Regions from separate parts of the Enterocloster lavalensis genome, predicted to be linked through region 1. Evidence: a T-box and tRNA genes for the amino acid it is inferred to sense, from the RefSeq annotation. Region 1 holds a T-box; the other holds one or more tRNA genes.

Region 1 (3,400 bases):
AAGCGTCGGAAGGTCTTATTTCACCGGCTGTGTCAGGGCGAGATTTTGTGTTGATTCAGCCGCTCGTAGTAAAATATGTACTGCTGGAGCACGCCGGCATAGCCGCCGTACCTCCCGAAATGGTCCGCCAGAATGGTGTCGTAGAGGCGGTTCTTGGGAGTGCGGCGGTATTTTTTTGCGCTGAAATACTCCCGCAGCAGAATCTTTTCGATCCAGGTGTCCACGGGAAACGCCTCGATGTGGTGCAGGCCGAAGAGGCAGACGCAGTTGGCTACCTTTTTGCCGATGCCGTAAAAGCCGGTGAGGTATTCCATGGCCTGTCCGTACTCCATGGTTTCCAGCTTTTTCAGGTCCAGAGTTCCGGCCGCGGCATCCTGGGACAGGCGGTGGATGTATTTGGCGCGGTACCCAAGCTTCAGGTCCAATAGCTCCTCCAGGGAGGCGCGGGCCAGCTCTTTTGGGGTGGGAAAGGAATAAACGGCGGAGTTTTTGTCGTCCCCGTCCGCAATTTTTTGCCCCCAGCGCCGGGAAATGTCCTCCACCAGCCGCCGGATACAGGGGATGGTTTTCTGCTGGGAGATCACGAAGGTGATGATCATTTCCCAGGGGTCCTGGCGCAGGATGCGGATTCCACGCCCGGCCGCGGCCGCGGCTCTTAAGTAGTTGTCGTCCGGGTCCACGGAGGTCAGGATGGCGGCGTAGTCCGTGGCGCAGTCGAAGTATGTAAGCCAGAAGGAGAGATCCTCCCGGGGACAGTCAAAGCTTACCCGGTTTCCCTCCTGGGAAACGCGCAGCAGACGGCCCCTGCTGACAATGGTGTAGCCGCCCGCCGGGGAGGGCAGCATGCGGAAGCACTGGCCGGAGTCGGCGATCTGTTTTAGGTCCAGACAGTCTATGGTTTGGATATGGGTCATCGGTTGTATGGCTCCTTTTAGGGATGGTTTCAAGTTTCGGGTGTATGAGATCAGTTTAAGGCGAAGGGAGTCCGTTGTCAAATGGCTTTTGATGGGAGAGGCGGGGGGGGGGGGGAGTGAGTACGTTCAGACGGATGGTCTTCTTGACCGGAAAAGCCGGTCAAGAAGCATCGGATGTTCATCCGATGTGAAAATTGGCGCGAAAAGACGCTTACAAGCGAGCTTGACGCGGCTTTTTGCACCAATTTTCGCGCCGTCTGAACTGTTTATGGGAATATATCTTGACTTTTTCCGAAAGAGTGGCTAAAATGTAGTTTAGATTTAAATCGCAAAGGCGATGAAGGTGTTCAGTAGAGGCTTATTTTCCGGCAGAGAGAGGGAGTCACCGGCTGCAAGCTCCCCCAGGTTCAGATAAGCGCTTGAAATTCCCACCGGAGCCGCACAGGTGAAGGCCCAGAGGCCGGTAGTCTGTGACGCTGGCACGCGTTATGTGCAAATGAGTGTCTGCGCGTTATGTGGAGCGCAGGAATCAGGGTGGTACCGCGAGCATATTTTTGTCCCGTCCCTTTTGCCGGAAACGGCGGAGGAACGGGACTTTTTTTCGTTGCGCGGGGCATGGGCCCGGCGTGACAGGAAGCCTTCCGGGCGGGATCGCACGGCGGCGGGATTCCCGAATTCAAAGAGAAAAGGAGAAGCCATGAGAGAGCAGTTAGAGAAAATCAGAGAAGAAGCGTTAAACCAGATTGAAGCTTCCGAGGCGCTGGAAAAGCTGAATGAGATCCGGGTGGCATACCTGGGCAAGAAGGGCGAGCTGACCAACCTGTTAAAGGGCATGAAGAATGTGGCGCCTGAGGACCGCCCCAAGGTGGGTCAGATGGTGAACGAGGTCCGTGAGCAGCTGGAGGGCAGGCTGGAGGAAGCCAGAACCGCCCTTGCCAAAAAGGCCAGAGAAGAGCAGTTAAAGCGCGAGGTCATCGACGTGACCCTGCCGGCCAGGAAGAACAAGGTGGGACACAGCCATCCCAACACCATCGCCCTGGAAGAGGTGGAGCGCATCTTCGTGGGCATGGGCTATGAGGTAGTGGAAGGTCCCGAGGTGGAGTACGACCGCTACAACTTTGAAAAGCTGAACATTCCCAAGGGACATCCGGCCAGAGACGAGCAGGATACCTTCTATATCAACGACACGATCCTGCTGAGAAGCCAGACCTCCCCGGTTCAGGTGCGCACCATGGAGAAGGGACAGCTTCCCATCCGCATGATCGCCCCGGGGCGCGTGTTCCGCTCCGACGAGGTGGATGCCACCCATTCCCCCTCCTTCCATCAGATCGAGGGCCTGGTGATCGACAAGAACATCACCTTTGCGGACTTAAAGGGTACCCTGGCCGAGTTCGCCAAGGAGCTGTTCGGGCCGGAGACAAAGGTGAAATTCCGTCCCCACCACTTCCCCTTCACAGAGCCCAGCGCAGAGGTGGACGTGACCTGCTTTAAGTGCGGCGGCAAGGGCTGCCGGTTCTGCAAGGGTTCCGGCTGGATTGAGATTCTGGGCTGCGGTATGGTACATCCCCACGTTTTGGAGATGTGCAACATCGACCCGGAGGAATATTCCGGTTTCGCCTTCGGCGTGGGCTTAGAGCGGATCGCCCTGCTGAAATATGAGATTGACGACATGCGCCTGCTGTACGAGAACGATATCCGGTTCCTGAAACAGTTCTGACCCGCAGTCTGACGGGCAGCAGACCTGCGCCCGAACCATAGAGAGAAAAGGAGAAGAAAAATGAACACTGCATTATCCTGGATTAAAGCATACGTTCCTGACCTGGATGTCACGGCTCAGGAGTACACGGACGCAATGACCCTCACCGGCACCAAGGTGGAGGGATTCGAGCGTCTCGATAAAAACCTTGAAAAGATTGTTGTCGGCCAGATCCTTTCCATCGAGCGTCATCCGGACGCGGACAAGCTGATCGTCTGCCAGGTGGACATCGGAGCCGGGGAGCCGGTTCAGATCGTCACCGGCGCGCCCAACGTCAAGACCGGGGACAAGGTTCCGGTGGTTTTGGACGGCGGAAAGGTAGCCGGCGGCCATGACGGCGGCCCCCTTCCCGAGGAAGGAATCGAGATCAAAAAGGGTAAGCTCAGAGGCATCGAGTCCAACGGAATGATGTGCTCCATCGAGGAGCTGGGTTCCGACCGCGACATGTATCCACTGGCGCCGGAGAGCGGCATCTACATTCTCCCGGAGGACACCCGGGTGGGCGCCGACGCAGTGGAGGTGCTGGGCCTGCGCGACGTGGTGTTCGAGTATGAGATCACCTCCAACCGCGTGGACTGCTACAGCGTGGTGGGAATCGCCCGGGAGGCGGCTGCCACATTTGGAAAAGAATTCCATCCGCCGGTGGTAAAGCCCACCGGAAACGGCGAGGATATCAACGATTACCTGAAGGTGCGGGTGGAAAACCCTGAGCTGTGCCCCCGCTACTGCG
Region 2 (3,400 bases), 2.1 Mb from region 1:
AGAACATCCTCCAAACTATTTTTTCTGACCACTTTGAATATATCCAATATGTTATTCGACCTGATAAAAATGTTTTGGATAACATCAACCGGATGATCCTCTGCCATGATCCTTCTTATGGCGGAGCTTTCTTTGGCTGTCCTCATTGTGGTAACCTTAAATTTGTTCCCTTTTCCTGTAAAAGCCGGTTCTGTCCCTCATGCGGCAACGTCTATAACCAGAAACGTGCTTTTCGTATGTCTTGTAAACTCGTTTCCTGTATCCACAGACACTGTGTCTTTACCATTCCTGAGGAACTGCGCATCTTCTTTCTTAAGGACCACTCACTCCTTAACTGCCTGTTCCATTCTGTCAGGGATGTCGTCCTACGCATGTTCTTCAAGATGAATAAGTCCGAACTCTTTACTCCTGGTTTTATCTGCGTCCTTCATACCTTCGGTAGAGATTTAAAGTGGAATCCTCACATCCATGCCCTGATTTCGGAAGGCGGTGCTGGCAACATTACTCCCTGGCGACCCAATCCCCATTTTGATTATGATTTCCTGCGCCTGGCTTTTCGGAAAGTCCTTTTGGATCAGCTCTCTCTTAAACTGGGGCCGCCTTTTAAGAAGCTTAAAAATCAAATCTACAAAGACCATCCCGAAGGCTTTTATGTGAGAGCCAAACCTAATTTGTGTTCTCCTGATATCACCATTAAATACATCAGCAGATACCTTGGACGGCCTGTCATTGCCACTTCCAGGATGGATGCCTATGACGGGGATTCTGTGACGTTCCATTATCAGCGACATGAGGACCATAAAACGATCACAGAATGCATCCCCGCCATTGACTTTATCAAACGCCTGATCCTGCATATCCCTGACAAGCATTTTAAAATGGTCCGCTACTACGGCATTTATGCAAAGCACCACAAACAGGAAAAAAATCTCCGGAAATGTTTATCCAAGCAGAAGCAGCATTATCTTTCTAAGCTCCTAGATTGGCGGAATTTGATTCTTCTGACCTTTGGCTATGATCCGCTCAGATGCCCGGAGTGTGGCACTTCTATGTTGGTTTTAGAAGTTTACCACAAAAAAACTGCACTATTTGAACGCTATCGAAAGGTTATGGGATATGGATAGTTCCATATGCCCTATTCTTTCTCTACCGTCAGATAGTGCAGCCTAAACCAAAAACAAAAAATACATAGACAACGTCATGGCGAAGTCACACCTTCGCTCTTTTGCTATGCCTTTTTTATTTCCAATCTATTATACACCATCTTCGCTGATTTGAGAAGTTTCCTATAAAGCAAAAAAGCACCTATCATCTCTGATAAGTGCTTTCGTGCCCAGAGCCGGAATCGAACCAGCGACACGAGGATTTTCAGTCCTCTGCTCTACCAACTGAGCTATCTGGGCTAAATGAGCGTGCGGGGGCTCGAACCCCGGACAACTTGATTAAAAGTCAAGTGCTCTACCACCTGAGCTACACGCCCATTTAGGTTTTGTCCTTAGACAAAAAAAATTGCGGGGGCAGGATTTGAACCTACGACCTTCGGGTTATGAGCCCGACGAGCTTCCAGACTGCTCCACCCCGCGCTAATATGATATTATAAAACATTTTCAACGCTTTGTCAACAAAACATTGAAATGGATGGAGGTGGATTCGAACCACCGAAGCAATTTGCAGCAGATTTACAGTCTGTCCCCTTTGGCCACTCGGGAATCCATCCATATTCTTATTGTATGCACTTTCCGGCAAATCATACGATGAGTGGGGCCTACAGGGCTCGAACCTGTGACCCTCTGCTTGTAAGGCAGATGCTCTCCCAGCTGAGCTAAGACCCCAAATGGTATGTCTACCAACAAAAATACAAAAGAAAAACGACCCGGAACGGGTTCGAACCGTCGACCTCCGCCGTGACAGGGCGGCGCTCTAACCAGCTGAGCCACCGGGCCATTTCAAGTACATAGTACTGAAACTATATACCTTCAAAACCACATATTGAATGATGTTTAAAACCTATACCGTTTTGGTTAAGCCCTCGACCGATTAGTATTAGTCAGCTCCATACATTACTGCACTTCCACCTCTAACCTATCTACCTCGTCGTCTTCAAGGGGTCTTACTAGCTTGCGCTATGGGATATCTCATCTTGAGGGGGGCTTCACGCTTAGATGCCTTCAGCGTTTATCCCGTCCAGACTTGGCTACTCTGCCATGGGCTTGGTACCCAACAGATACACCAGCGGTCCGTCCATCCCGGTCCTCTCGTACTAAGGACAGCTCCTCTCAAATATCCTACGCCCGCGCCGGATAGGGACCGAACTGTCTCACGACGTTCTGAACCCAGCTCGCGTACCGCTTTAATGGGCGAACAGCCCAACCCTTGGGACCTGCTACAGCCCCAGGATGCGATGAGCCGACATCGAGGTGCCAAACCACTCCGTCGATGTGAACTCTTGGGAGTGATAAGCCTGTTATCCCCAGGGTAGCTTTTATCCGTTGAGCGATGGCAATCCCACTTTCTACCACCGGATCACTAAGTCCTACTTTCGTACCTGCTCGACCCGTCGGTCTCGCAGTCAAGCTCCCTTATGCCTTTGCACTCTGCGAATGGTTTCCAACCATTCTGAGGGAACCTTTGAGCGCCTCCGATACCCTTTCGGAGGCGACCGCCCCAGTCAAACTCCCCACCTGACATTGTCCCCCAGCCGGGTCACGGCTGCAGGTTAGAAACCCAATATCGCAAGGGTGGTATCCCAACATTGGCTCCAGTAAGACTGGCGTCCTACCTTCAAAGCCTCCCACCTATCCTGTACATGCAATACCGAATCCCAGTATCAAGCTGGAGTAAAGCTCCATGGGGTCTTTCCGTCCTGGCGCAGGTAACCAGCATCTTCACTGGTATTTCAATTTCACCGGGTGCATTGTTGAGACAGCGCTCAAATCATTACGCCTTTCGTGCGGGTCGGAACTTACCCGACAAGGAATTTCGCTACCTTAGGACCGTTATAGTTACGGCCGCCGTTTACTGGGGCTTAAATTCAAAGCTTCGCTTGCGCTAACCTCTCCTCTTAACCTTCCAGCACCGGGCAGGCGTCAGCCCATATACCTCACCTTTCGGTTTTGCATAGACCTGTGTTTTTGCTAAACAGTTGCTTGAGCCTATTCTCTGCGGCCAGATCTCTCTGGCACCCTTTATCCCGAAGTTACAGGGTCATTTTGCCGAGTTCCTTAACAATGCTTCTCCCGCCGGCCTTAGGATTCTCTCCTCATCTACCTGTGTCGGTTTACGGTACGGGCACGTATTACACAATAGCGGCTTTTCTTGGCAGCTGGAATCACACACTTCGCTACTTATAGTTCGCTACGCGTCACGTCTTCGGATTGTACGGCGGATTTGCCAACCATAC

Evidence for each region. The T-box of region 1 lies ahead of pheS (phenylalanine--tRNA ligase subunit alpha). A T-box ahead of a tRNA ligase gene usually reads a tRNA of that ligase, here a tRNA-Phe.
Region 2: it encodes a tRNA-Phe, which carries the amino acid that the T-box ahead of pheS (phenylalanine--tRNA ligase subunit alpha) is inferred to sense. The anticodon was not compared.

Annotation. Positions count from the first base shown of each region.
Region 1 is NZ_CP176637.1:5,029,314-5,032,713, forward strand. Features, by position in the region: gene ACK2JC_RS22510 (DUF2500 domain-containing protein) at 1-2, shown strand, start outside; gene ACK2JC_RS22515 (DNA-3-methyladenine glycosylase family protein) at 33-914, opposite strand; T-box leader at 1,243-1,484, shown strand; gene pheS (phenylalanine--tRNA ligase subunit alpha) at 1,612-2,631, shown strand; gene pheT (phenylalanine--tRNA ligase subunit beta) at 2,692-3,400, shown strand, end outside.
Region 2 is NZ_CP176637.1:2,972,958-2,976,357, forward strand. Features, by position in the region: partial or broken gene ACK2JC_RS13195 (transposase zinc-binding domain-containing protein) at 1-227, shown strand, start outside; gene ACK2JC_RS13200 (transposase) at 372-1,124, shown strand; tRNA gene ACK2JC_RS13205 (tRNA-Phe) at 1,331-1,403, opposite strand; tRNA gene ACK2JC_RS13210 (tRNA-Lys) at 1,408-1,480, opposite strand; tRNA gene ACK2JC_RS13215 (tRNA-Met) at 1,510-1,583, opposite strand; tRNA gene ACK2JC_RS13220 (tRNA-Tyr) at 1,636-1,717, opposite strand; tRNA gene ACK2JC_RS13225 (tRNA-Val) at 1,760-1,832, opposite strand; tRNA gene ACK2JC_RS13230 (tRNA-Asp) at 1,870-1,943, opposite strand; rRNA gene ACK2JC_RS13235 (23S ribosomal RNA) at 2,018-3,400, opposite strand, start outside.